3 regions of the Stenotrophomonas sp. 14P6.2.3 genome follow, and region 1 is predicted to be linked to each of the others. Evidence: predicted binding sites of a transcription regulator. Region 1 holds the regulator's gene; each other region holds the start of a gene.

Region 1 (10,547 bases):
AAGCAGGAAGCCCGCAACGAGCCCGCGGTGGTGCTGGTACCAGGCCCGGTGCGCGCCGCGCTGGCCCGCCTGGTCCGCCACAGCGTTCCGTCGCTGTCGGTCCTGGCTTACAGCGAGGTGCCGGAGGACAAGCGCCTGAAGCTGGTCGGAACGATCAGCTGACGCCGCCCTGCAAAGCGCCAGAAAACAGACACCACTTTCAAACACTCGCAACAGACAGATTCCAAGGGGAACTCGAACCGTGCAGACCACCGACCACCCGCGTTCTCCGACCGCCACTCCGCCGACTTCGTCCCGTGACCACAGCATGAAAATCAAACGATTCGTCGCCGCCGACATGCGCTCGGCCATGAACCTGGTGCGCAAGGAACATGGTCCTGACGCCGTGATCCTGTCCAACCGCCGGATCGAGGAAGGCATCGAGATCGTGGCAGCCGCCAACTACGATGAGAGCGCCGTGCAGCGCGCCCTGGAAGCGTCGCGTCGCGACGTGGCGCCGCCGCCCGCACCGAAGCCGCGTACCGCCGCCGACGCGGTGATCGCCGCGGTCACCCGCCGCCGCAGCAGCACCCCGGCACCGGAGCCGGTGGCAGCCACCACTTCCGCCGTCGCCGCCCTCGCCCGCGCTGCCGTCGGCGCGACCGGCCGCACCCTGGACAGCGCCGACGAAATCGTGCCGACCCGTGGCAGCACCGGTTTCGCCGCTACGCTGGCGCGTGCCGCCGTCAATGAATCGACGCTGCCGGAACAGATCTTCGCCCCGTTTGCCGACGCCATCGTTGCGCCCTTGCCGGCCGCAGCCGCGCCGGTGAACCGCGCCCGCTTCCAGATCGACCCGCCGCTGGAAGACAGCACGCAGCTGCCGGCAGCGTCGCCGCCGCCGTTGCCGGTTGCCCTCCAGGCGACCACGGCCCTCGAAGACGACACAGCCCACGCACCGGTTGACGTGCAGCCGACCGAAGTCGCACCGGCACCGCTGCCGACCCTGGCGCCGGCACCCGCTCTCACTCTGGTTGCCGACGACGCCGAGATCCGCCACCTGCGCCAGGAAGTGGCCGGCATGCGCCAGGTGATCGAGCGCGAAATGAACCGCTTCACCGATGAGCGCCTGCGCGGCTGCCCGGTGCGCGCCACCGCGCTGGATTTGATGGACGAGTACGGCTTCGACGCCGGCATCGCCCGCGACGTGGCCATGCAGATTCCGCTGGAAACCGAAGCGCATCGTGGCCGCGGCCTGATGCTGGGGCTGATCTCGCGCAAGCTGCCGATCGCTCCGGTCGACCCGATGGAGGAAGGCGGTGTGATCGCCCTGGTCGGCCCGACCGGCGCCGGCAAGACCACCACCATCGCCAAGCTGGCCTCGCGCTTCGCTGAAGCCCATGCCGCCCGCGATGTCGCCCTGGTCACTACCGATACGATGCGCATCGGCGCCCGTGAACAGCTGTACGGCTACGGCCGCCAGCTCGGCATCGCGGTGCACGAGGCCAACAGCGGCACCGACCTGGACCAGCTGCTGGAGCGATTGAAGGACTACAAGCTGGTGCTGATCGACACCGCCGGCCTGGGCCCGCGCGACCGTGCACTGGCCGCCCAGCTGCAGTGGCTGCGCGCTGCCCGCCAGGTCCGCACCCTGCTGGTGCTGCCGGCCAACACCAGCTTCGGTGACATGGACGAGGTGGTGCGCCGCTTCGGCGCGGCCAACCTGCAGGGCCTGGTGCTGAGCAAGCTGGACGAGACCGGTCGCTTCGGCAACGCCCTGTCGGTGGCGGTGGACCACAAGCTGCCGATCACCTGGGTGACCGACGGCCAGGACGTCCCGGACGACCTGCACCGGGCCAGTGCAGCCAATCTTGTACTTCGCCTTGAAGATTTGCGCCGCGCGGCCGATATGCCCTGCAACCCGGAGTTGAACCATGCCGTCGCGTGAGTACGCCAAGCTGACCACCACCTTCCCGCTGACGGCGACCCGCAGCGAGCCGCTTGGCCCTGTGCGCACAATTGCCGTGACCGGCGGCAAGGGCGGCGTCGGCAAGACCAACGTGTCGGCCAACCTGGCCGTAGCGCTTGCCGGCATGGGTAAACGCACCCTGCTGCTGGACGCCGACCTCGGCCTGGCCAACATCGACGTGATCCTCGGCCTGAGCCCCACCAATACCCTGGCCGACCTGGTCGCTGGCCGTTGCAGCCTGGATGACGTGATCATCGAAGGCCCGAACGGCGTGCTGGTGGTCCCGGCCGCGTCCGGCCGCCGGCACATGGCCGAGCTGGCCCCGGCCGAGCATGTGGGCCTGGTCAACGTGTTCTCCGAACTGGAGCGCGAGCTGGACATCATGGTGGTGGACACCGCCGCCGGCATCACCGATGGCGTGCTGACCTTCTGCCAGGCCGCGCAGGACACCGTGGTGGTGGTCTGCGATGAACCGGCCTCGATCACCGACGCGTACGCACTGATCAAGGTGCTGTCGCGCGAACGTGGCGTGGACCGCATCCAGGTGGTGGCCAACATGGTGCGCGACCCCAACGAAGGCCGCGTGCTGTACGAGAAGCTGACCCGCGTCTGCGAGAAATTCCTCGCCGATGTCTCGCTGAACTACCTCGGCTGCGTGCCGCAGGACGATTGGCTGCGCCTGTCGGTGCAGCGCCAGCAGCCGGTGGTGAAGGCCTATCCGTCCAGCCCGTCGGCGCTGGCGATCACCGAGATCGCCCGCCGCACCGCCCGCTGGCAGGCACCGACCGAGCCGCGCGGTGGCGTCGAGTTCTTCCTCGAGCGCATCATCAAGCAGCGTGGGGTGGCCGCATGAAAGGCGCCGCCCAGTACAGAGAGGTCCAGCGCACGGCGGCCAATGAGGTCATCGCCCAGCACTCGGACCTGGTGCGGCGCATCGCCCACCATCTGGCCGCGCGCCTGCCGGCCAGCGTTGAAGTGGACGACCTGATCCAGGCCGGCATGATGGGCCTGATCGAAGCGTCGCGCAGCTACGACGCCGACCAGGGCGCCTCGTTCGAGACCTACGCCTCGATCCGCATCCGCGGCTCGATGATCGATGAGATCCGTCGTGGCGACTGGGTGCCGCGTTCGGTGCACCGCCGTGCCCGCGATGCTGCTGCCACCATCCGCCGCCTGGAGCAGAGCACCGGCCGCGCCGCCAGCGCCACCGAAGTGGCCGCTGCGATGGAGATGCCGCTGCCCGAGTACCTGCGCCTGATGGAGGACGCCTCGCGCGGGCAGGTGCTGAGCCTGGAATCACGCATTGAAGACCAGGGCGAGCTGGACACCGTCGCCCAGGGCGGCCCGACCCCGCAGCAGGTACTGGAACGCGGCGAGTTCGGCCGCGAGCTGGGCAATGCCATCGGCCACCTGCCCGAGCGCGAACAGCTGGTGCTGTCGCTCTACTACGAGCAGGAACTGAATTTGAAGGAGATCGGCGCAGTGCTCGGCGTGAGCGAGTCGCGGGTCTGCCAGATCCACGGCCAGGCGGTCCTGCGCCTGCGTGGCCGACTGAAGATTTTCGAGGCGGCCGACGCCGGCCTCGAGAGCTGATCAACAAAGGAACTCTGCTTTGAACAAGAACATGCGCATCCTGATCGTCGACGATTTTTCGACCATGCGTCGTATCGTCAAGAACCTGCTGGGCGATCTGGGCTTCACCAACACCGCCGAAGCCGAGGACGGGCATGCCGCGCTGTCGTTGCTGCAGAGCCAGCCGTTCGACTTCGTGGTCACCGACTGGAACATGCCGGTGATGACCGGCATCGAACTGCTCAAGGCGATCCGTGCCGATGCCAAGCTGAAGACCCTGCCGGTGCTGATGGTGACCGCCGAAGCCAAGCGCGAGCAGATCATCGAGGCAGCGCAGAGCGGCGTGAACGGCTACATCATCAAGCCGTTCACCGCACAGACGCTGGAAGAGAAGCTCGGCAAGATCTTCGAACGCCTGGCGGCCAGCGCTTGATGGATACCACGGTCGACAAGAGTGCCCTCGCCCTGCGCCTGCAGGAAGCCCTGGACGCGCTGGAATCCGGCGACGAAGCGGCGTGGCGCCAGCGCATCGACGGCTTGGTCGCACTCCGCACCCAGCCGATGATGAGCGGCCTTTCGCGGCTGGCCCGCGAACTGGGCCAGGCGCTGGGCGAACTGCCGACCGTGCCCGATGAAGCCGGCGAGCTTGACGACGCCTGCGCACGCCTGGATCACGTGGTGGCGATGACCGAACAGGCCACCCATCGCACCCTGGACCTGGCCGAAGAGTGCCGCAGCCTGACCGAACAGCTGCGCGCCGATGGCCTGCAGCCGGGCCAGGACGTGCAGCTCGACCGCATCCGCCACAACCTCACCGAGATCGCCCTGACCCAGAGCTACCAGGACCTTACCGGGCAGATCATCCGTCGCGTGGTCGGCATCGTCCGCCGCGTGCACGAAGGCTTCGGCGCGCTCGGCCTGCCGCCGGAACAGCATCGCACCGACCCGGAACTGGCCGGGCCGGCACTGAAGGGACTGGACCGCCATGCGGTCTCGCAGAACGACGCCGACGACCTGTTGTCGGATCTGGGACTGTAACCATGGGCGCGGTAGCCGACGACATCACTGCCGATTTCATCATCGAGGCCCAGGAAATCCTGGATCGCCTCGGCGAACAGCTGGTGTCGCTGGAACAGGCACCGCAGGACAATGAACAGCTCAACGCGGTGTTCCGTGGCTACCACACGCTGAAAGGCGGCGCAGGTTTCCTCGGCATCACCGCGATGGTCGAACTGTGCCACGCCGCCGAAGAAGCGCTGGGCGCCGTGCGTGCCGGCCAGGCCGTATTGCAGGCACATCACTTCGATGCCGCCCAGCAGTCACTGGACTACCTGCAGTCGATGCTTGACGCGGTGTCATCGGGTACCGAGCCCGGCTTTGCCCCGCCCGAACTGGTCGCCCAGTTCGATGTACACGGCGGTGGCACAGCCGCGCCTTCGGCCGCGACGCCGAATGCGGGCGGCGGAGACCTGATCACCGACGACGAATTCGAGGCCCTGCTCGACCAGCTGCACGGCGGCAAGGCGCCGACGACCGTAGCACCGGCGGCGAAGAAAGCCGACGACATGATCAGCGAAGACGAGTTCGAGGCGCTGCTCGACCAGCTGCATGGTGGCGCCGCCCCGGGCAGCAACGCCACCGCAGCGGTTGTCGCCGCACCGGCACCGCGACCGGCGCCCTCGCCTGCCCCGCCAACTGCCAGCAAGCCGGCGCCCAACAAGCCCGTCGCCGAAGCCGAACACACCGTGCGCGTGGATACCAAGCGCCTGGATGCCATCGTCAACCTGATCGGCGAACTGGTGCTGTCACGAAACCGGTTGAAGACGCTGCGCGCACGCCTGCGCGATGAAGAGCTGGACCGCGCCGTGTCGACGCTGGACATCGCCACTGCGCGCCTGCAGTCGGCGGTGATGCGCACCCGCATGCAGCCGGTCGGCAAGGTGTTCTCGCGCTTCCCGAAGGTGGCGCGCGACGTTGCGCGTTCGCTGAAGAAGGAAGTGGACCTGGAACTGATCGGCGCCGAGACCGAGCTTGACCGCAACCTGGTCGAAGCGCTGGCCGACCCGCTGGTGCACCTGGTCCGCAACGCCATCGACCATGGCGTGGAAACGCCGGAACTGCGCGAAGCACAGGGCAAGCCACGGATGGGCCATGTGCGCCTGTCGGCACAGCAGGAAGGCGACTACGTCAGCATCGAAGTGCAGGACGACGGTGCCGGCATCGATCCGGAAAAGCTGCGCGCCAAGGCACGCGAGAAGGGCCTGATCGATCCGGAAGCCGCCGCCCGCCTGAGCAGCGAGGAATGCCTGCACCTGGTGTTCCTGCCCGGCTTCTCGACCAAGCAGCAGGTCACCGACATTTCCGGCCGCGGCGTCGGCATGGACGTGGTGCAGTCGCGCATCCGCGAGCTGAGCGGGCAGATCCAGATCCAGTCGGAACTGGGCCGCGGCAGCCGCTTCATGATCCGCGTACCACTGACCCTGGCGATCCTGCCGACCCTGCTGGTGCAGGCCGGCGAAGACGTCTACGCGCTGCCGCTGGCCCGCGTGATGGAAGTGCTGCATGCACCGCGCACCTCGCTGGGCTGGTTCGACGGCCGCGCCGTGCTTGACCGCCGCTCGCACACGCTGGCGCTGGTTGACCTGCGGCAATGGCTGGATGTGACGCCGGCCGCCTCGCCGCTGCTGACCATCGTCGTGCTGCAGGCCGGTGAAGCACGCTTCGGGCTGGTGGTGGACCAGGTGCGCGGGCGCGAGGAAGTGGTCATCAAGCCACTGCCCAAGGCCCTGCGCGGCCTGCGCGGTTACGCCGGTGCAACCTTGATCGGCGATGGTCGCATGGCCCTGATCCTGGACGTGGACGGACTGCGCAGCCCACACGACTGAGCCGATTCCTGAACGCGACACGCAATAGCGCCGGGCCAGCCCGGCGACACAGGAAACTATGAACTCCGTTACACCAGATTCTCCCGGTGTCTCAAGTCCCATTCATACAAGCCGATACCGGACCCATGGATAGACTCAGCCTCATTGGACTTTTCCTCGCCCTGGCCTCGCTGGTCGGTGGCAGCATCCTCAAGGGCGCCGGCCTGGCGTCGTTGTGGTCGCCTGCGGCGTTTGTGATCGTCATCGTCGGCACCATCGCCGCCATCCTGCTGCATACCGCGCCGGCGGTGTTCAAGCATGCGTTCAAGATCGTGCGCTGGGTCGTGCGCCCGCCGCACAGCGACCGTCGTGAACTGATCCAGCAGATCGTGGAATGGAGCAACATCGCCCGCCGCCAGGGCCTGCTGGGCCTGGAATCGCAGGTGGAAGCGCAGCGTGATCCGTTCCTGCGCAAGGGCCTGCAACTGCTGGTGGACGGTGTGGAACCCGAATCGATCCGGCACATGCTGGAAATCGAACTCGGCAGCCAGGAACACCAGGATCAGGCCGGCGCCAAGGTATTCGAGGCGATGGGCATCTATGCGCCTACGCTGGGCATCATCGGCGCCGTGCTCGGCCTGATCGCGGTGATGAAGAACCTCGCCGACCCGAGCAAGCTCGGCCACGGCATCGCCGCGGCGTTCACCGCCACCATCTACGGCATCGCCTCGGCCAACCTGCTGTTCCTGCCCATCGCCGCCAAGCTGAAGGGCGTGATCGCCCACAACTCGCGCGACCGCGAAATGGTCATCGAAGGCCTGATCTCGATCGCCCAGGGCGAGAACCCGCGCAACATCGAAACCAACCTCTCCGGCTTCCTGCACTGACATGGCCCGCCGCAAGCACCACGAAGAGCACGCCAACCACGAAGCATGGGCCATCCCCTATGCCGACCTGATGACGCTGCTGCTCGCCTTCTTCGTGGTCATGTACGCGATCTCCTCGGTCAACGAGGGCAAGTACCGGATCATGGCCGACGCCCTCACCGATGCCTTCGGTGGTGCGCCGCGCACCATCAATCCGGTGCAGGTCGGCAACAAGCAGGTGCAGGGCGGCGGCTGGGACAGCCCGTCGGTGATCAAGTCCGGCACCAAGATCGGGCCGTCCGCTCCCGCGCCGTCGCACGACCCCACCCTGCTGCCGGCGATGGCCTCGCAGATGCGCATGCCGGTGTCGGTGCACAACCAGGAGCAGATCGCGCGTGCCGAGCGCCAGCTCAACAGCATCGCCGACCGCCTGACCGCTGCGCTGGCACCCCTGATCGACCGCGGCATGATCAGCGTGCGCCGCACCGAGCTGTGGATCGAAGTCGAGATCAACAGCGACATCCTGTTCCCGACCGGCTCGGCAGCACTGGACGTGCATGCGCGCGACACCCTGGCCAGCCTGGCCGGCGTGCTGCGCGACGTGCCCAACAGCGTGCGCGTGGAAGGCCACACCGACAACGTGCCGATTGCCACCGCCACCTTCCCGTCCAACTGGGAACTGTCGGCCGGTCGCGCGGCCAGCGTCGTGCATCTGTTTGCCGACCAGGGCGTGCAGCCGTCGCGGCTGGCGATGGTGGGCTACGGCCAGTTCCGCCCACGCGAAGAGAACGACAGCGCGCAGGGCCGCAACCGCAACCGGCGGGTGATGGTCATCATCCTGGCCGACACCAGTCATTCGGTCGACCCGCTTGGCGAACGCCTGAATGCCGCCACCGGGGCCACCCGCAACGCGAGCGAACAGGCCGCCGCAGCGCCGGCCACCACCTCCACTTCCCCCATCGCACCGGTGCAGTTGCCACCGGTGCCGGCTGGCAGCCGTGTCGGCGCCGCCGTTCCCCCGGCAATGAAGGAGTAATCCGATGCGCATCTGGGCAGTCGCCAACCAGAAGGGCGGAGTCGGCAAGACCACCACCACCCTCGCCCTCGGTCGCGGCCTGGCCGCGCTCGGCCACCGCGTGCTGCTGATCGATCTCGATCCGCATGCCTCGCTGACCCGCGCCTTCGGTGTACCGATCGAACCGGCACCGGCCGGCGTGCTGGAACTGTTCGGCGCACCACCGGCCGACCTGTCCACGCTCAGCCACGCCAGCAACATCGGCGGACTCGATTACGTGTGCGCGCAGGCCTCGCTGGCCACGCTGGAACGGCGCAGCGCCAACCAGCCCGGCCTCGGCCTGGCACTTCAGAATGCCCTCGCCCGCCACCAGGGCCAGCACGACTACATCCTGCTGGACTGCGCACCGACCCTGGGCCTGCTGATGATCAACGCGCTGGCGGCGGCTGATCGCCTGATCATCCCCACCCAGGCCGAGCCGCTGGCCCTGCACGGCCTGGATGGCATGGTCCGCACCGGCGAGATGGTCGAGCGTTCGCGCCGCCGCCCGCTGCCGATCTCGATCCTGCCGACGCTGTTCGACCGCCGCACCCGCACCGGCAATGAATCGCTGCGCGCCATGCAGGACCGCCACGCAAGCCGCGTCTGGGAAGATGCGATTCCGATCGACACCCGCATCAGCAATGCGGCGGGCCTGACCCTGCCGAGCATCGGCGAGGACTACCCGGGCCGTGGCCTGGCGGCCTATCGGCGCGCGTTGAACTGGATCCTCGGCGAGGACGCACGTGCCCTGGAGCAGGCGGCATGAACACCACCGGCATGCTGGATGACTATCTGGACGAGCTGCTCGGCGACATTGCCGAGGCACCGGTCGCACCGGTCGCCGCAGATGCCACGCCACGCCCGACGAGTGCAGCGGCCGATGCACAGCGCGAGCCCACCTGGGACGACCTTCCTGCTGAAGTGATCTACGAAACCGACACCGTTGCGGTCGCACCTGCCAATGATGATGCGGCCCTGGAGGCCGCCTTCGACGCCGCTACCGCGCCTGCGGCCGACACCGAGCGCGAGCCGACCTGGGACGATCTGCCGGCCGAGGTGATCTACGAAACCGACACCGTCGCGGGCACCCCTGCCAGTGACGACGCCTCCCTCGAGGCCGCTTTCGACGCCGCTACCGCGCCTGCGGCCGACGCCGAGCGCGAGCCGACCTGGGACGATCTGCCGGCTGAAGTCGTCCATGAAACCGCGCCCGTGGCCGTTGCACCAGCCGCACCGCCCGCGCCGGAACCCACCTGGGATGACCTGCCGGACGAAGTGATCTACGAAACTGACGCCGCCGACAGCCTCGCTCATACCGACAGCCCCGGACTGCAGGCGGCTTTCGAAGCCGCCGCCGAGGGCGAGGTGGTTCCTGCCATCGCCGCGCCGGCAGCTGCCAAGGCCGCAGCGCGCCCCGCGCCTGCGCCGATGCCGTCGATGGCCCGCGCCGCCGTCGCACCACCGCCGCGGGTCGCGGTGGACACCCCATCCAGCAACCGCCCCGGCACCTGGCAGGAGCTGCAGGCGCAGGCACATCAGCCCGCCAGCAGCCCGCACCCGCAGAACCGCCGCGCCGGCGAACGCACGTCGCGTTGGCTACGCCTGCGCTGCGGCACCCAGGCCTATGCGCTGGAGCTGCTGAAGGTGCAGGAAGTGGTACTGCCGGTGCCGTTGCTGCCATTGCGCGGCACTGCACCGGAAATGCTCGGCATCATGAACCTGCGCGGCCAGGTGGTGCCGGTGATGGATCTCGGCCTGCACCTGGGCGCGGCGTCCGCCGAGGATGACGCGCAGACCCGCATTGTCGTGCTCGAAGAGAACGGCGAAACCCTGGGCCTGCGTGTGTCGGCCGTGGAGGACGTCGCCAACCTGACCGACTCGCAGATCGAACCGCCCGATACCGCCCGCATCTGCCAGATCTCCAATGACCTGTTCCGCGGCGTGGCCCGTATCAGTCAGCGGCCGATGATCCTGCTCGACGCCACGCAGCTGCTGGGGTGAATCGGTGCTCAGCGCCGATACCCACCCTAAAGAACCGCCCCGCGGTGCCGTTATGAATGCTGGAACCGTTTGTCCGGAGCAACGATGAGCACTGTCGAACTGGGTGAGGATCTCGGCATCGAGAGCAGCACCGAGCTCAAGAACCGCCTTTCGCCCTTGGTGGCGGAAGCAGGCGAGCTGACCCTGGATGCAAGCCAGGTCGGTCGCATCCACACCGCCAGCGTGCAGGTGCTGTGTGC
Region 2 (10,547 bases), on a different contig from region 1:
CATGGGGCGTTCGTCGCTTCTACGTGCGCGACCCGTTCGGTCGCCTGTTGAACATCCTCGCCCACGTCTAGCCAGCGCGTACCCGACTCAGCGGCGCTTTTTCGCAGGTACCGCCGCCACGCCGACCATGCGCAGGCAATCGGCGACCACCGCAGCGATGAACGCCTCGGGTGACTGTTCGGGTGCGGCGATCAGATCGTCCGTGGCGCCATGCACGCCGGCGTAGATCAGCGAGGCGGTGACCCGTGGCGCGGGCAACGACCACAGCCCTGCCTCGATACCGCTGTCGAGGATTGCCGACAACTGCTGCTGGATGGCGTTGCGGTCGGCGTTGCCGCGTTCGTGGTGATGATGGTTGGCGTAGACCACGTCATGCAGCGCATGCGTGCGCGCATAGATACGGATATTGGCCTCGATCCAGGCGCGCAGGCGGGCCTCGCCGGCGGTGGCCGGATGCTGCTCGACTGCCAGTTCCACTTCAGCCAGGAAGCGTTCGGTATAGCGCTTGGCCAGCGCCTGCAGGATTTCGCCCTTGGACGCGAAGTACGTATAGAACGTTCCCTTGGCGACGTCGGCTGCAGCCACGATGTCGCTGATGGTGGTCGCTTCCACGCCGCGCGACAGGAACAGCGCCTCGGCAGCGTCCATCAGCTCCCCCAGGCGGATCTCTGCGGGCTTGGTGCGGGACTTGGCTGACGCGTGCGGCGGAATCATCGGCGGCGATCCGGACTGGAAGAGGGTGGGCGCCATTCTAAGGCGCGGACAGCATTGACTGACCGCCAGTCATTGACCGACGGTCAGTCAATGGCTAGTGTATGCGTCGATGTTCCTTCTGGGTTTTCCGGCATGCAACGCTTTCGACGCCCAGCCCTGGTGCTGGCGGCCTATCTCGGTACCTTCTTGGCGTCGCTGGACATCAGCATCGTCAACGTCGCACTGCCGACACTGCAGACCGCACTGCGGACCGACATCGCAGGGCTGCAATGGGTCATCAATGCCTACGCGATCGCACTGTCGGCGTTCATGCTCTCGGCCGGTCCGTTGGGCGATCGACATGGCCAGCGGCGGGTGTGGCTGGCCAGTGTCGCCAGCTTCATCGCCGGCTCGCTGGTATGTGCCTGTGCCGGCAGTCTGCAGGTGCTGGTGATGGGACGTGCGATCCAGGGAGTGGCCGGTGCACTGCTGATTCCCAGCGCAATGCCGATCCTCAGCCATGCCTTTCCCGATCCCCGGCAGCGGGCAAGGGTGATCGGCGGCTGGTCGGCCTTCAGTGCCTTGGCGCTGGTGCTGGGGCCGCTGCTGGGCGGTGTGCTGGTGGAGCGTGCAGGATGGCCGAGCATCTTCCTGATCAACCTGCCACTGGGGTTGCTGGCGATCGCGCTTGGCGCCTGGGGCATTCCCGAGCGACGGCACCCGCAGCATGCCGCGCTGGATCCGGCGGGACAACTGCTGAGCATCGTGGCGTTGGCGGCGCTGAGCTATGGACTGATCGGCATCGGCGAGCATGGAGTGGCGGCGCCTCGAACCGTACTGGCGCTGGCCCTTGCCCTCACCGGCCTGGTGGCCTTCGGCTGTGTGGAACGACGGGTCGCGCGCCCGCTGTTGCCTCTGGACCTGTTGGCCGATCATCGCTTTCGCCTGCTCAACGTTGCGTCCTTCGTGCTGGGCTTCAGCGCTTACGCCAGCCTGTTCTTCCTGTCGCTGTTCTTCCAGCAGGTGCAGGGCGGCAGCGCCGCCGACGCGGGGCTGCAACTGGTGCCACAGTTCCTGATGATGGGTGGAGTCTCGCTGCTGTTTGGCCGCATTGTCGGGCGGATTGGCTTGCCGGCAGCGCTGGTGACCGGCTACGCACTGGCCGGCATTGCCCTGTGTGCGATGCCAGGCCTCGATGCCAGCAGCACGCGCGCACATGCAACGCTCCTGCTGTTGCTGCTGGGGTCCGGCATGGGGCTGGCGGTGCCCGCGACGGGCATGGCCGTGATGGGCCACGTGCCGCAGGAGCGCGCGGGTATCGCTTCGGCAACGATGAATGCACTGCGCCAGGCGGGAATGAGCGTAGGCATCGCGCTGCTCGGCAGCGTGATGAGCCAGCGCGCCGTGCAGCACCTCGCTGCAGCTGCCCATGCCGCTGGCCAACCGCAGGTGGCGCTGCAAGCGCGGCTGCTCATCTTCGAACCTGCGGTGGCGTCCAGTTCACCGCACCTGCTGGGCTATTACCGCGCGGCGATGGCCAGTGGGTTCGGCTGGGCAATGGCCCTGGCCGGTGCGCTGGCGGTGCTGACAGCCTTTGCCCTGCATCGCCGGTATGTGGCGCAGTGACCCAACAACTCAGCCTTGTTGACCGCTGCCAGGCTTGCCGGGCATGTCCTGCCGTTGCAGCTGCTGTTGCTGGCGGGCACTGGCATGCCGTGCATGCCCACCTTCACGCCCGATCGCGGCCATGTGCTGGCGATCCAGGCTGATCGCTTCGCCGCCCTTGCGGCCCGCCACGCGGGCCTCATCCGGGCTGAACTGGTGCGCATTGCCGGATGCGTGTGCGGCGCGTCCGCCTTTCGACGCGATCGCGCGCTGTTTGTCCTCGTCCATCGAGGCGAAGCCACGGTTGCTGCTGCCAGTACGTGAGTTGGCCATTGCCGGTCTCCGGATGTGAAATGGAATGCCGCCATCAGCGACGGCTTCATGCTCCACATCGCGGGCTAACGGCAGGTGGACGTTGGCCCCATTGGACTCACATGCCCTGCGCATGCGTTTGACAACCGGTTACCGCGCCGGAAGCGGGGAGATCAGCAGCCGGTCACCACGGCAGACATCGGTGTTGCTGTACAGGATCCGGCGCCCATCGTTGAAGGTGACGCGCAGATTGACGCGGCAACCGGTTCCGCGCAGTGCCACGGTCGCCTGGCCGCCACCTCCCGCGATGGGCCCGGCCAATGCCAAGGCATGGAATGCGTCGGTTTCACTCGCCGCGACTTCCACCGACGTGGCAGGTGCATGGGCGCGGTTGATCAGGGTCAGGTAGTGCAGCGGCGCAGCAGGTGCGCTGGCGGCAATGCACAACAGGCTGGCAGCGAGCAGGGTGCGGGGCAGGTGCATGAGGGATCTCCGTTGGCGACATCGCCATCTGGCGGTGGAGGCCACGCGCCTGCAATCGATCCGGGACGAATCGTCGCGACAGCAGGACCAATCGCAATCGGTCATCGCCCCGCTTCATTGCCGGCCATGCTGTGCCTAAGATGGCGCTGGCCCGCTCCGGGCACCGGGACGCATGCGATGAAGATCCGCCTTGGCCATACCCAGATCGACGTGCTGCGTTACCTGCTGCTGTGGCTGGCGGTGGCGTTCGCCTTCACACTGCAGAGGGTGTTGAGCCACAGCCTGCAGGGCCAGTCATTCCCGTTCGAGGTCTACCTGCGCTGGTCGGTGATCCAGTGGTTCACCTGGGCGGCGCTGGCGCCGCTGGTGTTCGCCCTGGGCGAACGCTATCCGCTGCGGCCGGAGCGAAGGCTGGCCGGTCTGGGGATGCAGCTGCTGGCCAGCGTGGGGGTCACCGGACTGGCGATGGTAGTGGGGGCTCTGGTATCCACCTGGTTCGAGCCCAGCAGTTTTGGTGAGCAGCTGTGGTATTTCATTGCCCAGCATTTCGCGATGGGCCTGCTGACCTACTGGGCCCTGTTCGCGATCCAGCAGGCGCTGCATTTCCAGCAGGAAAAGGTGCGCCGCGAGGTCGAGGCAAGCAGGCTGGCGACCGAGCTGGCGCAGTCGCGGTTGCTGGCATTGAAGTCGCAGCTGCAGCCGCATTTCCTGTTCAATACGCTGCACGCCATCATCACCCTGCTGGATGAAGACAAGGCCAGTGCCGAAGACATGCTGCTGCGCCTGAGCGAGCTGCTGCGTGCCTTTCTGGAAGACTACGACGGCCAGGAAATCAGCCTGCGCCAGGAACTGGAGTTGATCGAGCTGTACCTGGGCATCCAGCGCACGCGCTTCAAGGATCGCCTGCACAGCCGCATCTACGTCGCACCGGAACTGCTTGATGGCGCGGTTCCAAGCCTGATCCTGCAACCGCTGGTGGAAAACGCGCTACGCCATGGCATCGGCCGCAATCTTGGCGAAGACACCATTGAGATCGAGGGCCGCCGCGACGGTGACATGCTGTGCATCGAGGTGCGCAACCAGAACAGCACGCTGCAGCAGCCCGGGGCGCCAGGTGGCCATGGCATCGGCCTGTCCAACACGCGGCTGCGCCTGCGCGAGCTGTATGGCGATGCGGCCGAGGTGCGCCTGGACCTGCTCTGGCCGCAGGGTGTGGCCTGCCGGGTCCGGTTGCCACTGCGGATGCTGGACGATGCCGATGATGCTCCGGAGTTTGTCGTGCACGGCAGCGCCGCATGAGCCTGAGCGTGCTGGTGGTGGACGACGAACCGATCGCCCGGCGCGCGGTGACGCGCCTGCTGCACGGCGATGCAGACATCGACAGCGTGGCCGAGTGCGGTGACGGCGTGTCTGCCGTGGCAGCCATCCGCGCGCAGTCGCCGGACCTGGTGTTCCTGGATGTGCAGATGCCTGGCATCACCGGTCTGGACGTGCTGGCCACCATCGGTGCCGCGCGGATGCCGGCCACGGTATTTGTCACTGCCTACGAGCAGTACGCGGTTCGTGCATTCGAAGCCAATGCGCTGGATTACCTCGTCAAACCCTTCAGTCGCGAACGGTTCGCGGCCACGTTGCTGCGCGCTAAATCCCGTCTGGCCCAGGCCGCCAATGCAACCGACAACACGCGCCTGCTGCAGGCGCTGGATGTGCTGCGCAGGCGCGAGGATCATCTGCAGCGTATCGCCGTACGTGATGGCGAGGCGGTGCTGCTGCTGGCGGTGCAGGACATCCTCTGGATCCGCGCCAATCGCAATACGGTGCAGCTGCATCTGGCCGATCGCGTGCATGAGCTTCGCGAAACCATGAACAGCCTGGCTGAACGGCTTGATCCCCGGCATTTCGCCCGGGTGCATCGCTCGGCCATCGTCAACATAGCGCGGGTCAGGACGATCCACCCCTGGTTCAACGGCCATCACGTACTCACCCTGGAGAACGGCCAGCAGCTGCGCATGAGCCGCTACCAGAACGAAGCCTTCCTGCGGCTGGTGTCGGCCCGCTCGGAGGCGTGAGTGCCTGTTGCCGGGTCAAGCGCCGCCGACCCGACGGCGATGGCATGCAGAATGTCATCGGTTCCTATCGCCGATGCCATCGGGCTTGCCTAGAATCGGGATATCCCGGTAGGTCCCGGGCGCTGTCGAGTGAATGGATTCAATGAAGATTCTGTTGACCGGAAGTTCCGGGCGGATAGGGCGCGCGATCTTCGGTGCGCTGGCGGGTGCCAATGAGGTGGTGGGGCTGGATCGCAGTCCCTTCGCCACCACGCGCGTGATTGCCGATGTCACCGACCGCCGGGCGCTGGAGCGCGCTGTGCAGGGGGTCGATGCCGTGATCCACACCGCAGCACTGCACGCACCCCACGTGGGCCTGGTACCCGACGCGGTGTTCCAGCAGATCAACGTGGAGGCCACCGCGAACCTGCTGCAGCTGGCGCGCGAGGCTGGCGTGCAGCGCTTTGTGCTGACCAGCACCACGGCGCTGTACGGCCATGCCGTGGTGTCCGGCGGCTGCCGTTGGATCGACGAGGACACCGAGCCGCTGCCACGCACGATCTACCACCGCACCAAGCTGCAGGCCGAGGCCGCTGCCGAAGCGGCGGCCAGCACATCGTTCACCGTGCGCGTGCTGCGGATGGCACGCTGCTTCCCCGAGCCTCCTGATCGCATGGCGATGTTCCGCCTGCACCGCGGTATCGACGCGCGCGACGTGGCCAGCGCGCATGCCGCGCTGCTTCACGATGAAGGCGCACCCTTCCAGCGCTACCTCGCCTGTGCGCCGACGCCGTTCCGGCGCGAGGACTGCCTGCAGCTGGCGGCCGATCCGCGCCAGGTGCTGGCGCGCCGCGCACCGCAGCTGCTGGCCGAGTTCGAGCGCCGTGGCTGGCCGCTGCCGCTCAGCATCGACCGGGTCTATGACAGCAGCCGGATGCGCGCAGCGCTGGGCTGGCAGCCGCGTTTCGGTCCAGAGGACGTCCTGCAGCAGTACGCCGCGGGCAGCATCGAGGTCCTGCCCCGCGCGGAGTGGATCCGCGACCGCGTGGCCGAGTAGCACGGGCCGCTGTCGACGGCCGCAGCTGAGCAGGTTCAGGTTTGTGCGTGCGCTGAGGCTCAACCTCGCCCGGCCATGGCCGCTAACCCGGTGCGCGCTTTCCTGCGCCGGGTTCCGATCCGGCAGGGCAGGCGGCCCGCGCGATGGATCGCGCATCTGCGCGGTGCCCTGGTGGCACCGGTCGACCTGAACTGCCTGCGGATCCTCCCATGTCTTCTTCCCGTTCCGTCGCTGCCCGTCGCCCCGGCAGCATCGCCCACAAGCTGATGCTGGGCACCGCGGTGATCGCGTTGCTGTGCTTCGGCGCGACCGCGTTCCTGATCTATCACCAGGCCAGTTCGGCGCTGGTGTCGTCCTCGCGGCAGACCATGGCCAGCGAAGCCCGTGCCGAGGCGCGCCAGGTGGCTGCCGACCTGGGCACGGCCTTCGCCAGCAACGATGCGATGGTGGAAACCGTGCTGGCCCAGCGTGCACGCGGTGATGCGCCTGATCGCGCCAGCCTGGCCAACGTCATCGGCGAGCAGCTGCACGCGCACCCGGAATGGCTGGGCAAGAGCACCATGTGGGAGGCCAATGCCTTCGACGGCAAGGATGCCGAGTTCGTCAACAGCGAGGCGCACGACGCCACCGGCCGTTACATGAGCTACTGGGCCTGGCAGGACGGCAAGCCGCAGCAGTCGACGATGACCGACTACACCGAGACGCCCAGCGGCTCGGGCAACTGGTACATGGTGCCCAGCCGCGACAAGCTGCCGATGGTCAGCGAGCCCTACGCTTACGATATCGGCGGCAAGCAGGTGCTGATGAGCACCCTGAGCACGCCGATCGTCGAGAACGGCACTTTCCTTGGTGTCTTCACCGTCGACTTCTCGCTGGACGCGCTGCAGAAGCACCTGGCCACGTTGACGCCGATGGGCGCCGGCCGTGTCGAACTGCTGTCGCCGAAAGGCGTGGTGCTGGCCTCGGCCGATGCTGCCGAGATCGGCAAGCCGCGTACCGATGCCGCCACCCTCGGCATGCTGGCGCAGATCGCCGCCGACAAGACGTACGAAGCGTTCGAGCCCGACGCTGCCGGCAACGTGCGCCTGTACGTGCCGCTGCAAGTGGGGGACGCGCCGCAGCGCTTCGCGTTGGGCGTGGTGGTGCCGCACGCGGTGATCATCGCGCAGGCCCGCGAGCTGCTGTGGATCATCCTGCTGGTGGGTGTGGTGGCCGCGTTGGTGCTCAGCGGCGGTGTCTACCTGCTGCTGCAGCGGCTGGCCGTGCGACCGCTGGCACAGGCAGTGCGCATTGCAGGCGATGTTGCTGCGGGCAAGCTGGACACCGCCATGCCGGCGCTGGGCAATGATGAAGTGGGCCGGTTGCTGGACGCGATGCAGGGCATGCGTGGCCAGCTGCAGGCGGTGATGGCCGCACAGGCGGAGATGGCGCGCCGCCATGATGCCGGTGAAATCAGCTACCGCATGGATGCCTCGGTGTTCCCGGGCGAGTACGGCCGCATGGTGGCCGACAGCAACCAGCTGGTGGCCGACAGCAACGCGGTCACCCAGCGCCTGGTCGAAGTGATGCAGCGCTACGCGGTGGGCGACCTGAGCGTGGACATGGACGCACTGCCGGGCGAAAAGGCGGTATTCACCGCTGCCATGGCAACCACCAAGAGCAATCTGGCGGCGATCAACGAGCAGATCCAGCAGCTGGCCGCAGCGGCGGCGGCAGGCGATTTCGCGGTGCGCGGCGATGCCCAGCGCTTCGAACATGACTTCCGCCGCATGGTGGAAACCCTGAACAACATGATGCAGGTCAGTGACCACAACCTGGCCGCGCTGTCGACGCTGCTGCGCGCCATCGCCGCCGGTGACCTGAGTACACGGATGGAGGGTGACTTCCACGGGGTGTTCGCGGTGATGCGCGATGATGCCAACAGCACCGTGCAGCAGTTGACCCAGATCGTCGGCCAGATCCAGCAGTCCGCCTCCAGCATCCGCTTGGCCGCAGGTGAGATCGCTTCCGGCAACAGCGACCTGTCGCGCCGCACCGAGCAGCAGGCGGCCAACCTGGAAGAAACCGCCGCGTCCATGGAGGAACTCACCTCCACCGTGCGCCAGAACGCCGATCACGCCCTGCAGGCCAACAAGCTGGCGGCCTCGGCCGCGGGCGTTGCCAGCGAAGGCGGGCAGGTGGTCAGCCAGGTGGTGCAGACCATGGAGCAGATCGAGACCTCTTCGCAGCGCATCGCCGAGATCATCTCGGTGATCGATGGAATCGCCTTCCAGACCAACATCCTGGCATTGAACGCGGCGGTGGAAGCGGCGCGTGCGGGCGAGCAGGGCCGCGGTTTCGCGGTGGTTGCCAGCGAAGTGCGCGCGCTGGCGCAGCGCTCGGCGGGCGCGGCAAAGGAGATCAAGGAGCTGATCGACGCCTCGGTCGGCCATGTCGGTGCCGGTGCGCAGCTGGTGCATGGCGCCGGCCGCACGATGCAGGAGATCGTCGGCCAGGTCGGCCGGGTCAACGAGATCATGGCCGAGATCTCGGCCGCCTCGCGCGAACAGTCGGCCGGTATCGAACAGGTCAACCAGACCGTGGTGCAGATGGACGAGACCACCCAGCAGAATGCTGCGCTGGTGGAAGAAGCCACGGCGGCGGCACGGGCGATGGAAGAGCAGGCCGAGCAGCTGGCGGTGGCGGTGTCACGCTTCCGCCTGCAGGCTGACACCCGGCCGCACGCATCGCTGCGTGCAGCTTGACCCAGGCCGTGAACGAAGACGCCCGGCCAAGGCCGGGCGTCGATGTGATGCTGCGCTGCTGAGCGCTGGGGCTTAGAACATGCCTTCGAAGGGGTTCCAGCTGGTGTTGCCCTTCACCTGTTCCAGGTAATAGCTGTAGTTGGTGCTCGACGCCACCAGGAAGTTCATCGCGATGAACAGCGCACGGGCGACGATGTCCGGCAGCACCAGGCTGACCGCGATCAGCACGATGTTGATGCCGATCACCACCAGCGCCTTGCGCCACATGCCCAGGATGAACAGATAGATCGCGCCGAAGAAGAAGGCGAAGAAGTTGAGGTTGATCTTCAGGCGGTCGCCGAAGGACAGCGCCTTCCACGCCTGCTTGAAGCCGGGCTCCTTGGGGGCGCCGTGCTGCTGGAAGAAGTTGAAGCGGAACTGCCACTTCGGACTGAAGCGGGTGAGGTCGACGGTATTCATGTGAGTAGGGACTTCCCTGTTAGGAAAACGTTTTCATGATAAGTGAGTCACATTCAGCAAACCAGCTTGGAGCGTCAAAAATGTGACGTTCCTACGGCAAAGGGCTTGCGTCCCGGTGCCGCGCCGTCACCCATCCGCCTTGTTTTTAGGATAGGGTGCGCAGTTCCGCTGCCACCCCGGTGTTTCATGGGTAACAGCGGTATGTCCATGGAGGTTGCATGACCACACCAGCTACACCGGAAAACGCACCCGGACCGGTGCTCCTGCCGACACCCGAAGTGGTGCAGGCACAACAACTGCTCGCCCGCCAGCAACTGGCGGTTGCGATGGACCGTGCACGCATCGCGGCCAGCCGCGACGCTGCACCGGCTGTGCTGGAAAACGACTGAGCCTGAAAAAGCCCCTCACGATCGCGCTGGCCTGTTGCCAGCGCGATCGCAGTGCGCATCAGAAGCGCGCGGTCATGCTGAGGAAGTAGCTGCGGCCGGCGACGAAGTAGTCGGTGGAGCCGTCGGCGTACAGCTTCTTGTCGGCCAGGTTGCTGACGCCACCACGCAGGGTCAGCACCTCGTTGACGTTCCAGGCAGCGGTCAGGTCATACAGCGTGTAGGCCTTCAGGAAGGTGCTGACCACGCCGGTCTGCTTGCCGGTGTACTGCGCCGACAGGCTGCTGGAAAACACCGTGTTCGGCGTCCAGTCCAACGACGAATAGCCTGAGAACTCCGGGGTGTCGATCAGGTTGCGGCCGGTGGTCAGGTTCTTGGCTTCCTTCATCCAGGTCGCCGAGGTGCGCCAGCGCCAGTGATCGCCGAAGCGGAAGTTGAGGTTGCCTTCCATGCCGCTGGTGCGCGCGCGCTGCACGTTGCTCATGCGCGTCCACCAATAGCCGTTGAACTTGCCCAGCGCTTCATACTCGATCTTGTTCTTGAAGTCGGTATGGAAGTAGGTCAGGCCGGCGTCGACCAGATCGTTGTCGAAGCTGACGCCGATCTCACGGTTGGTGCTGGTTTCCGGGTCCAGGTCCGGATTGCCGGCCATGTAGCAGCCGCCGCGGGTATAGCCCAGCGGGATCAGCGAGGTGCAGCCGCGGCCGCCGGACTGGGTCGCCGCGCTGGGCGAATTCTCGGTCAGGCTCGGCGCGCGGAA
Region 3 (10,547 bases), on a different contig from region 1:
GTCAGGCCGATCTGGGTGTAACCGGCCTGGATCTTGTCCTTGTAGTCGTTGTGGAAGTAGGTCAACGAGGCCTGCCAGCCGCTCTGCGGTGCCCACTCCACGCCCAGTTCCTTGTTCAAACTGGTCTCTGCCTTCAGATCCGCATTGCCCTGCATGTAGCAACCGGCACCCAGGCTCGGCAATGCGTTCGGGCAGCCATTGCCACGGGTGTAATACAGATAGTCCGGGTTGGACTGGTACAGGTTCGGCGCCTTGAACGCGCGTGCGATGCCGCCCTTCACCACCCAATCACTGTTGAGCCGGAACTGCGCGTTGAGGCTCGGGCTGGTGTTGTTGCCGAACTGGCTGTGATGGTCGAAGCGCAGGCCCGGGGTCACGATCCAGCGCTCACCCAGGTAGATGTTGTCTTCCACGTAGACGGCGGTGGTCTGTGCATCGGACTTGCCGCGTGCGCGGTCGGCCGAAAGGCCCGGAATGCCGCCACCGCTGCTGCTCGACTGGCTCATGGAATACGGATCGGTCAGCCGGCTGTCGAGGTATTCGAAGCCCAGCGTCCACACGTTCTCGGCGCCGCCGAGGGTGGTCGGGAAGCTGACCTCGCCGTCCAACTGGTAGTTGCGCAGGCGCGAGGTCGACCAGTCAGCACCATTGAAGCTGCCTTCCGGGCCACCGGCCAGGCCCTCGTTGATGCGCGAATTGTTGACCCCTTCCACCGCTGCGGTCAGCCGCGAGCTGACATCGCCCCAGCGTCCGCGATGGGTGATCGCGCCGGTGCTGCGGTACATGCGGTTGGTCTCGGCCTGCTGCTCGGCCAGCGCACCGAGATCAACGCCGGTGGAGGTGCCTGTGTTGCTGACCGCACGGTCGCCGGCATAGATGTTGCCTTGGCGGCTGGTGCCGGCCTCGAATTCGACCACCTGGTTGGCGGTCACGTCCCAACGCAGCAGTGCGTTGACATCGCGGTTCTTGACGCCCTCGCGGCCCGCCGGCGGTACCGCATTGGCGCCGGTGGCGAAGTTGCGGTTGAGATCCAGCGAATCGGCATCGGTCTTGTTGAGGTTGCCGTACAGCCGGAACGACAGCGTGTCGGTCATCGGCCCGCTCAGCTGCAGGCCGACGCGCTCGCTGCCACCTTCGGCACTGTGTTCGGGCACCAGGCCGTACAGGTCAACCGCACCGGTCAGGTCGCCAGTGGGGCGCTTGGTGATGATGTTGACCACGCCACCGGATGCACCCGAGCCATAGCGCGCCGCCGCCGGGCCGCGCAGCACTTCGATGCGTTCGATCATTTCCGCCGGCACCCAGTTGGTATCGCCACGCGTGTTGCGCTCGCCACTGCGGCCCATGCGCACCGCGTCGCGTGCACCCACGCGCTTGCCGTCGATCAGGATCAGGGTATTTTCCGGGCCCATGCCGCGCAGATCGATCTGCCGGTTGTTGCCGTACTGGCCCGACGCGCTGTTACCGGTCAGATTGACGCCGGGCATCGTACGCAGCAGTTCGGCGATGTCGTTGACCGGCGGTCGCTTGGCGATGTCTTCAGCGGTGATGGTGGAGGTGCCCAGCGCCTGCCGCGCGATCTGCGACGCAGTGACATGCACGGTATCGATATCGGTGGCATCGGTTTCCGCATGCGCGGTAACCGCAGCGCCGGCCAGCAGCGCGGCGACGGCGAGCGCCAGCGGGCGCGGTGAAAGAGTGTTTGCAGGCATGTTCTGGACCTTCTGGCAGGGCAGCGGAAGCCTCTGGCATAGGGCACGAGGCGGCGACGGGGGAGGCGGAACGATCGCTGCGGGATGCCCGCAGGTCGGTTCCTGACGTCATTTTTTCATAAATGCGAGTGATTCTCAAATGCGTCAACGCATTGCGGCATCGGCCGGCATGTGCTCTGCCCGGGTTTTTCGGCCTGCATGGCGCTTAAACTGGACGGCTTACCTGCCATCAACCGTCGACAGCTGCGGCCGATACCGTGGTCTGTTGTGCGCCGCTAGAGATCGACGTGGATACACCCCAACTGGACGAAGCCAGCCAACCGCTGGCCCAGGCCTGGCAGCAGTGCCTGCTGCAGGCCGGCCCCGCCGCTGCCGCACTGCTGCATGCCGTGGCCGACGACGCACCGCCAATGCTGGCGCAGCGCTTCTACGAGGTGCTGCTGCAGGACACGCGTGCGCGCCGCTTCCTGTCCCATGAACAGGTCAAGCAGCGCCTGCAGCCGGCGATGCAGCGCTGGCTGGCCCAGCTGCTGACCACCGATGCGGATGGAATTGCCGCTACGGTCGCCGCACAGCGGGTGATCGGCGATGTGCATGCACGGGTCGGTATTCCGGTTGACCTGGTGGCACGCGGTGCACGCGTACTCAAGCACGAACTGTTCGTGCGCCTGCGCGCCGATGCCCAAGACAACGACACCGCTTTCGCCGCCATCGATTGCCTCAGCGCGATCATGGACATCGCCATGGAGGGCATGACCCTGGCCTATACGCATGCACGTGAGCGCTCGTCGCGCACCGATGCAGCGTACCGGCTGTTCTCGCTGGTGCAGAACGTCAGCACCGAGCGCGAGCGCCAGCGCGCCCTGCTGCTGGATTGGGAAAACAGCCTGCTGTACACGCTCGCTGGCCATGCGACAGGCGCCGACAACGCCAGTCTGGCGACGTCGGAGTTCGGCCTGTGGTTCACCCACAAGGGTATTCCCAGCTTCGGCGAAAGTAGCGAGACACAGCAGGTCGCCCAGCTGATGGCACGCATCGACAGCAGCCTGCAGCGCGCCACGGATGAAGATCCGGCACGGCGACTGGCGGCCCTGCCGGCGATCCGCGAAGACCTCGCCACCATCCGCAACCTGATGACCCTGCTGTTCGAACGCATCGGCGAACTGGATGCAGGCAGCGATGCGTTGACCAACCTGCTCAACCGGCGCTTCCTGCCGACGGTGCTGCGCCGTGAGATCGAATTGTCCACGCGCAACCACACGCCGTTCTCGCTGCTGTTGCTGGATCTGGATCATTTCAAGGCGATCAACGATGGCCACGGCCACGACGCCGGCGACCGCGCGCTGCAGCACGTTGCCGCCCTGCTCGGCCAGCAGACCCGTGGCAGCGACTACCTGTTCCGCTACGGCGGCGAGGAGTTCGTGGTGGTGCTGGTGGCGGCGAGCGAATCGCAGGCGGAGGTGATTGCCGAAAGCCTGCGCCGGCAGATCGCACAATCGCCGATCACCCTGCCGAATGGACAGACGCTGGGGCTGACCGCCAGCATCGGCGTGGCTGGGCACGATGGGCATCCCGATTACGAGCGGCTGATGGCGCGCGCCGACGCGGCGATGTATGCCGCCAAGCGACAAGGCCGCAACCGTGTGGTGGTGGCCGACGAAGCACTGCCCGAGGCACCCGGGCGACGCGCACTGCAACGTTGAGCCTGCAGCGCGCGCGGTAGGGCATCGAACAGCGTCGGCGCTACCGGGCGGCCTTGCGCGAAATACGCCACGTCGCCCACCACGCCAAGCCCAGCAGGGCGATTCCCGCTCCCAGCGCGCACACCGCCGGCCACCCGTAGCGCGCCTGCATCCAAGTGCCTGCGGCAGCGCCCACACCGCTGCCCACCGCATAGAACAGCATGTACAGCGCCACCAGGCGCCCATGCTGTTCGGCCGGTGCGCGCAGCAGCAGTGCCTGGTTGGACACATGCAATGCCTGCCCGCCCAGGTCCAGCACCACCACGCCCAGCAGCAACAGCGCCAGCGACTGCGGCAGGCCCAGCAGCGGCGCCCAGGCGACCAGCATCAACAGCAGCGCGCCCAGGCTCACCCGGTGGGCAAAACCACGATCCATCCAGTGCCCGACCCGCGCCGCCAGCAGCGCGCCGATGATGCCAGCCAGGCCCAGCGCGCCGATGCCAGCGGTCGACCAGCTCAGGGGCGGCGCCGACAACGGCAGTGGCACCGCGGCCCAGAACACATTGAGACCGGCAAACAACAGCAGTGCCAAGGGCCCACGTTCGCGCAGTGCCCGATCCTGCAGCAGCATCTGGACCATGGAGCGCAGCAGCTCGCGCCACGCCGGCGCCATTGCAGGCACTGGCACGTGCGGCAGCCGCCGCCACAGCAGCAGCGCCAGCGCTGTTATCAACAGTGCCGACAGCAGGTACACCGCGCGCCATCCGGCCATGGCGGCGACCGCGCCGGACACCACGCGTGCCGACAGCAGGCCGATGAACACACCGCCCTGGACCATGCCAACCACCCGCCCGCGTTGCTCCGGTGCAGCGAGGTTGGCGGCGTAGGCGATCAACCCTTGGGTGAGCGCGGTACCGAGCAGCCCCGCCAGCAGCATGCCCGACAGCAACCATGCGGTGCTGCGGGCGGCGGCCAGCCACAGTAGCGCCACCACCAGCGCCAGCAGTTGCACCCGCAGCAGTCGGCGACGGTCGCCACGGTCGGCCAGCGGCAGCAATCCGAGCAGGGCCAGCACGCTGCCGGCCTGGGTGGCAGCCAGCAGTGCACCGGCAACCGCGGCATCCAGGGCGAAATCGTGGGCCAGGCGCTCCAGCAGCGGCTGCGCGAAGTAAACGTTGGCCACGCTGGCACCGGCAGCAATGGCGAGCAGGCCCAGCAACGGGCGGGACAGCGAAGGCATCATCAGTGTGGTTGCAATTTGAAACTGCGTGCACGGTAGCGCCACTGGTTTTAAACTGCAACCACAATCGATGGAGTCCACCATGCACGCCAACAGCCCCTGCCCCGTGGCCCGCAGCGCCGATCTGCTTGGCGACCGCTGGGCGTTGCTGATCATCCGCGACGCCTTCGATGGCATCAGCCGCTTCGGCGATTTCCAGCGCAGCCTGGGCGCGGCGCGCAACATCCTCAGCGACCGCCTGCGGCGACTGGTCGAGGCGGGGCTGCTGGTGCAGCAGCCTGCCGCCGATGGCAGCGCCTACCAGGACTATGTGCTGACCGCGGCCGGCCAGGACCTGTTCCCGCTGCTGGTCGCCCTGCGCCAATGGGGAGAACGGCATCGCTTCGCTGCAGGCGAGGCACACTCGCAGCTGATCGAATCCAGCAGCCGCCGGCCGCTGCCCTACATGCAACCCCACGGACGCGATGGCCAGCCCCTGCACGCCGCCGATACCCGCGTGCGCAAGCTCAAGGAAGAAGGCGGCCGGCCCTGATCCGCCCGTTCACGCACACCGGCGACGTCCCCGGGCAGTTAGCATCGCTGGTCTCCTGCCGCTGAATGCCGCCGATGCCGAACTACGCCCGAACCGTTTCGATCCTGCTGCCGCTGGTCCTGCTGCTGGCCGCACCACTGGCCTCGGCCCGCGACGTGGCAGCACCCGCAGAACACGTCGACAGCGATGGTCCTTACCTGTTCCGTGAAGGCGCGCAGCTGAAAGCGCAGTGGATCTGCCAGGACCAGGTGGAAACCCAGACCGTGCACGCCGGCAGCGAGGGCGCGGACGTTGCCGTGCACTGCGGCTATCCGCATGCGGTGCATGTGCTGCCGCCGAATGCGCCGTCGGCATCCGTGCTGCCCGCCGTGCCCCGCATCGTCGCCGTGTCCGACATCCACGGCCAGTACGACCTGCTGGTCCGCCTGCTGCGCGCCAACCGGGTGATCGACGCACAGGACCGCTGGGCACTGGGCGCGGACACGCTGGTGATCGCGGGCGACGTGTTTGATCGCGGCCCACGGGTGACCGAAGCGTTCTGGCTGCTGTACGGCCTGCAGCAGCAGGCGGCGGCGGCCGGTGGCGCGGTGCATTTCGTGCTCGGCAACCACGAGACCATGGTGCTGTACGACGACCTGCGCTACGTCAACCCGAAGTACCTGCGCAGCGCGCAGCTGCTCGGTCGCAGCTATCCGCAGCTGTATGCTGCCGACTCGGTGATCGGCCAGTGGCTGCGCACGCGCCCGGTGCTGCTGCAGATCGGCGATACCCTGTTCCTGCACGGCGGCATCTCGCCCGATGCCGTGCAGATGGCATTGGACCCGGCCCACACCAACGCCGCCTACCAGGCCTCGCTGGGCATCCCCAAGGCCGAGGTGAAGGCAGACCCCGCCACTGCACCGCTGTACGACGGCAAGACCAGCCCGATCTGGTACCGCGGCTACTTCGACGGACGCCTGGACACCCCGGGCGTGCAGGCGGTGCTCGAGCGCCTCCAGCTCAAGCGCATCGTGGTCGGCCACACCTCCATGCCACATGTCAGCAGCTTCCACGACGGCCGCGTGATCGCCATCGACAGCAGCATCAAGAACGGCGAGAACGGCGAGCTGCTGTTCATCGAGGACGGCAAGCTCAGCCGCGGCCTGTTGGACGGTTCGCGGGTGCCACTGGCCAAGGGCGAGCCCGGCCTGCAGGACTGAACGAAGGGCCAGCGCCGGGCCGGTTCAGGTCCCCCACGGCCGCCACCTGCACCCGGTTTGCCGCTACCCTCGGCAGCCGAGAGGCCCGCCCTGTCCAGCGGGCGGCCCATCCGCCCCCAGGAGCCCCGCGCATGCGCGTTCTCATCGCAGAAGACGACCCCGACATCGCCTCCGGCCTGTGCGCCTCGATGCGCCGCCAGGGCCACGTGGTCGACCACGTGGACAACGGCGCGCATGCCGATGCCGCTCTGAATTCCACCCAGTACGCACTGCTGGTGCTGGATCTTGGCCTGCCCCAGCTGGATGGCCGTGACGTGCTGCAACGGCTGCGCCAGCGCGGCGATGGCCTGGCCGTGCTGGTGGTCACCGCACGCGATGGCCTGGCCGAGCGCGTGCGCGTGCTCGACCTGGGAGCCGACGACTACCTGGTCAAACCCTTTGCGCTGGACGAATTCGAAGCACGCGTGCGCGCGCAGCTGCGCCGGGTCACCAGCAACGGCAACCCGGACCTGCGCATCGGCCGGCTGCGCCTGGACCTGACCGGGCACCGGGTGTGGATAGACGAGCAGACGCTGGAGCTGACCGCGCGCGAATTCGGCCTGCTGTCCGCCCTGGCGGTGCGTGCCGAGCGCATCGTCTCCCGTGCGCAACTGGTGGAGGCCCTGTGCGACTGGGGCCAGGACCTGACCGACAATGGCCTGGACATCGCCCTGCATCGCCTGCGCCGCAAGCTGCAGCCGGGCGGCATGGGCATCCGCACGGTGCGCGGGCTGGGCTACATGCTGGAAGACGCCGGCGCGTGATCAGCGGACCGCCCAGCCTGCGACGGCGTCTGCTCGCCTTCCTGGCGCTGCCGATGCTGGGCCTGCTGACCTTCAACACGCTGCTGGCGTACTACGTGGCGCTGGACTACTCCAACCGCATCCACGACCGCAACCTGACCGACGACACCGTGTCGTTCGCACAGATGCTCAGCACCATGCCGGTCAGCAGCGACCTGTCCCCGCAGGCACGCTTTCTCATCGAGTACGACCCCGACGGTCACCGCTACTTCAACGTCGACAGCAGCCGCCTGGGCACCATCGCCGGCAACGCGGATTTCAGCGCCTATGCACCGTCGCAGGACTGCAGCGGTATGCACCCGGCACTGTACGAAGGTGAATTGAATGGCCAGCAGGTGCGCATGTCGACGGTCTGCACCCAGGCGATGAACGATCCGCAGGACCAGCTGGCGGTGACCGTGGCCGAAAGCATGGCCGACCGCCGCCAGCGTGCACGCGAGATCCTGATGATCGTCATTCCACTGATGGCCATGCTGGCCCTTGGAATGGCGGCACTGGTCTGGTTCGGCGTCACCCACGGCCTGCGTATTCTCACTCCGCTGACCTCGCGCCTGGCCCAGCGCCGCGGCGAGCTGGCACCGATTTCCGACGCCGACGTGCCCGAGGAAATCCAGCCCCTGATCAGCACCATCGATGGCCTGTTCGCGCGGCAGGCGGAAATGATCACGCTGCAGAACCGCTTCATTGCCGATGCCGCGCACCAGTTGCGCTCGCCGCTGGCGGGCATGGCACTGCACGTGGACCAGGCACTGGCCCACGGCGATCCAGAGACCGTGCGCGAAGCGCTGCAGAACATCCGCCGGCTCAACCAGCGAACCGCCCGCGTCAGCACCCAGCTGCTGGCGTTGAGCCGTGCCCAGACCGTGCCGGAGACGGTGGAGGCGCTGGACCTGTCCGAGCTGGTGCCGCAATGGGTGGGCATGCGCGTGCCCGAAGCGATCCGCGATGGCATCGACCTGGGCTATCTGGGTCCGCAGCAGCCGGTGCGGATACTGGGCAACGGCGCCCTGCTGCACGAGGCGCTGGACAATCTGATCGACAACGCCCTGCGCTACGCCGGCGTGGATGCGACCGTCACGGTGGGCGTGCAGACCCTCGACGACAATGATGTCGAGCTGTACGTCGAAGACAACGGCCCGGGCGTACCCGAGGACGTGATGTCGCGGTTGGGGGAACGTTTCTTCCGCGCGCCCGGCACTGCCGCCAGCGGCACCGGCCTCGGCCTGGCCATCGCCCATGAGGCCGTCGAGCATCTGGGCGGGCGCCTGGGTTACCTCAACCGTCCCGGTGGCGGCCTGAAGGTATCCATCACCATACCGTTGCTGAAGGGCCCTTGATCCAGCCGGTCCGCTGAAAGGTTGCCGAAAATCGCGCTTGCGATGCTGGCCATCCCGACTGCCGCGCTGGAGCCGACTGGTGTCCGCATCCCATGAGTTCTTTCTTCCCGGTGGCCCGCAGGGTGTCCTGCTGATCCATGGCCTGACCGGCACGCCGGCCGAGATGCGCATGCTGGGCAAAGGGCTGAACAACGCCGGCTTCAGCGTGCACGGTGTGCAGCTGCCAGGCCACTGCGGCAGCGTCGAGGACCTGCTGCAGACCCGCTGGGAAGAGTGGTACCAAGGCGTGGAAGATGCGGCCGCGAACCTGCGCGGCAAGGTTGACCAGTTGTTCGTCGGCGGGCTGTCGATGGGTGCGGTGCTGGCGCTGGCACTGGCCGCGCGCCGGCCGGACTGGGTCTCCGGCGTGGGCGTGTACGGCGCCACCTTCCGCTACGACGGCTGGAATATTCCGGCGGTTGCGCGCTTCTCGTTCCTGCTGCCGTGGTTCAAACGCCTGGGCATCGGCCGCGACCGCATGTTCATGGAAGAGCCGCCGTATGGCCTGCGCGACGAGCGCCTGCGCGCGCAGGTCAGCGCCGCCATGCTGTCCGGTGACAGTGCCGCTGCCGGCCTGCCGGGCAATCCGTGGCATGCGTTGGCCGAAATGCGTGCACTGAGCACCTGGACCCGCCGTCACCTGCACCAGGTCACGGCACCGTGCCTGGTGATGCACGCCCGCGAGGACGACGTGGCCAGCATGGGCAATGCCGAGCTGGTGATCTCGCGCGTCAGCGGACCGACCGAACTGGTGGTGCTGGAAGACAGCTACCACATGATCACCATCGATCGCGAACGACGCGAGGTGATCCGCCGCAGCGCGCGCTTCTTCAGCGCCATCGGCGAACGTGCGGGCGTGCTGCAGGCGGTCGCCTGAGATGGGATCGCTTGCCACCCTGCTGTGGCTGGTCAACGTGGTGCTCGACACCGGCGGCCAGCTGGCCTTCAAGGCTGCCGCCAGCGACCCGCAGGAGGGCGAAGGCCTGCAGCGCTGGAAACACATGTTCGGCCGTCCCTGGCTGTGGCTGGGCATCGCCTGCTACGTGCTTGAATTCGTCGCCTGGATCGCCTTCCTGTCGCTGGTACCGTTGTCGCAGGGCGTACTGCTCGGCTCGATCAACATCGTCGCGTTGATGGTTGCCGGCCGCCTCCTGTTCCGCGAGCGGCTGACGCCGTTGCGGGTGACCGGCATGCTGCTGGTCAGTGCCGGTGTTGCCGTGGTCGGAGCCGGAACATGAGGCGGTTGTACCTGGTCGGCTTTCCGCTGCTGATGGCCTTCGACACCTTGGCCCAGCTGTGCTTCAAGTATGCCGGCGACGCCGCGCTGCCGGTCGAGGCCAACACCGCGTGGCTGCTGCGCGTGCTGTCGCAGCCCTGGGTGTACGGCGCGATGCTCGGTTACGTCGGCGCGTTCTTCACCTGGATGAGCCTGCTGCGGCACGCGCCGATCGGCCCTGCGTTCGCGGCCTCGCACCTGGAAGTGATCAGCGTGCTGCTGCTGTCAGCGTGGCTGCTGCACGAACCGTTGACGCTGCATCACCTGATCGGTGCGGTGCTGATCGTGGCCGGCATCATCTGCCTGGGTCGTGCCGAAGCGGATGATCCGCACGCTGCAACTGAACCATCCCCGTGAGCCTGCTGTCGCGCGAGTTGCCGCCCACCGCCGGCCTGCCGCTGCAGGCCGGCGATTTCCTTCCCGGTGGCGGTGACCTGTGCGCGATTCTCGCCGAGCAGCTGGGCACGCCGCCGCTGCAGCTGACCTGCTCGGGCACCCACGCCCTGCTGATCGCCCTGCGCACCCTGCGCAGGCGCGCACCGCACCGCGATACGGTGATCCTGCCGGCCTATACCTGCCCACTGGTGCCGATTGCCGTGCACAGCCTCGGCCTGCGCATACAGCTGTGCGATACCCGCCGCGACCACTTCGATTTCGACCCGGTAGCATTGCACGCCGCAGCCGATGC

The links. The regulator FliA, encoded in region 1, starts transcription of late flagellar genes. The targets are predictions, from matches to a motif close to TAAAGTTTNNCNNNCNNNGGCCGATAA.
Region 2: AC27VL_RS08300 (methyl-accepting chemotaxis protein) is a predicted target of FliA. The motif match lies at 6,258-6,284, and genes of this name have one in related genera.
Region 3: AC27VL_RS14000 (GGDEF domain-containing protein) is a predicted target of FliA. The motif match lies at 1,942-1,968, and genes of this name have one in related genera.

The regions. Positions count from the first base shown of each region.
Region 1 covers NZ_JBYOLA010000001.1:369,921-380,467, forward strand. The annotation lists gene flhA (flagellar biosynthesis protein FlhA) at 1-162, shown strand, start outside; gene flhF (flagellar biosynthesis GTPase FlhF) at 308-1,927, shown strand; gene AC27VL_RS01620 (MinD/ParA family ATP-binding protein) at 1,914-2,801, shown strand; gene AC27VL_RS01625 (RNA polymerase sigma factor FliA) at 2,798-3,541, shown strand; gene cheY (chemotaxis response regulator CheY) at 3,561-3,953, shown strand; gene AC27VL_RS01635 (protein phosphatase CheZ) at 3,953-4,558, shown strand; gene AC27VL_RS01640 (chemotaxis protein CheA) at 4,561-6,405, shown strand; gene AC27VL_RS01645 (flagellar motor protein) at 6,531-7,271, shown strand; gene motD (flagellar motor protein MotD) at 7,273-8,286, shown strand; gene AC27VL_RS01655 (ParA family protein) at 8,291-9,073, shown strand; gene AC27VL_RS01660 (chemotaxis protein CheW) at 9,070-10,308, shown strand; gene AC27VL_RS01665 (STAS domain-containing protein) at 10,393-10,547, shown strand, end outside.
Region 2 covers NZ_JBYOLA010000007.1:139,494-150,040, forward strand. The annotation lists gene AC27VL_RS08260 (VOC family protein) at 1-71, shown strand, start outside; gene AC27VL_RS08265 (TetR/AcrR family transcriptional regulator) at 88-714, opposite strand; gene AC27VL_RS08270 (MFS transporter) at 847-2,319, shown strand; gene AC27VL_RS08275 (KGG domain-containing protein) at 2,329-2,631, opposite strand; gene AC27VL_RS08280 (hypothetical protein) at 2,761-3,093, opposite strand; gene AC27VL_RS08285 (sensor histidine kinase) at 3,271-4,392, shown strand; gene AC27VL_RS08290 (LytR/AlgR family response regulator transcription factor) at 4,389-5,162, shown strand; gene AC27VL_RS08295 (NAD-dependent epimerase/dehydratase family protein) at 5,305-6,198, shown strand; gene AC27VL_RS08300 (methyl-accepting chemotaxis protein) at 6,408-8,942, shown strand; gene AC27VL_RS08305 (DUF2628 domain-containing protein) at 9,015-9,401, opposite strand; gene AC27VL_RS08310 (hypothetical protein) at 9,620-9,790, shown strand; gene AC27VL_RS08315 (TonB-dependent receptor domain-containing protein) at 9,849-10,547, opposite strand, start outside.
Region 3 covers NZ_JBYOLA010000017.1:41,148-51,694, forward strand. The annotation lists gene AC27VL_RS13995 (TonB-dependent siderophore receptor) at 1-1,712, opposite strand, end outside; gene AC27VL_RS14000 (GGDEF domain-containing protein) at 2,000-3,415, shown strand; gene AC27VL_RS14005 (MFS transporter) at 3,456-4,637, opposite strand; gene AC27VL_RS14010 (winged helix-turn-helix transcriptional regulator) at 4,717-5,166, shown strand; gene AC27VL_RS14015 (metallophosphoesterase) at 5,232-6,365, shown strand; gene AC27VL_RS14020 (response regulator) at 6,497-7,168, shown strand; gene AC27VL_RS14025 (sensor histidine kinase) at 7,165-8,544, shown strand; gene AC27VL_RS14030 (alpha/beta hydrolase) at 8,624-9,460, shown strand; gene AC27VL_RS14035 (EamA family transporter) at 9,462-9,821, shown strand; gene AC27VL_RS14040 (DMT family transporter) at 9,818-10,216, shown strand; gene AC27VL_RS14045 (DegT/DnrJ/EryC1/StrS family aminotransferase) at 10,213-10,547, shown strand, end outside.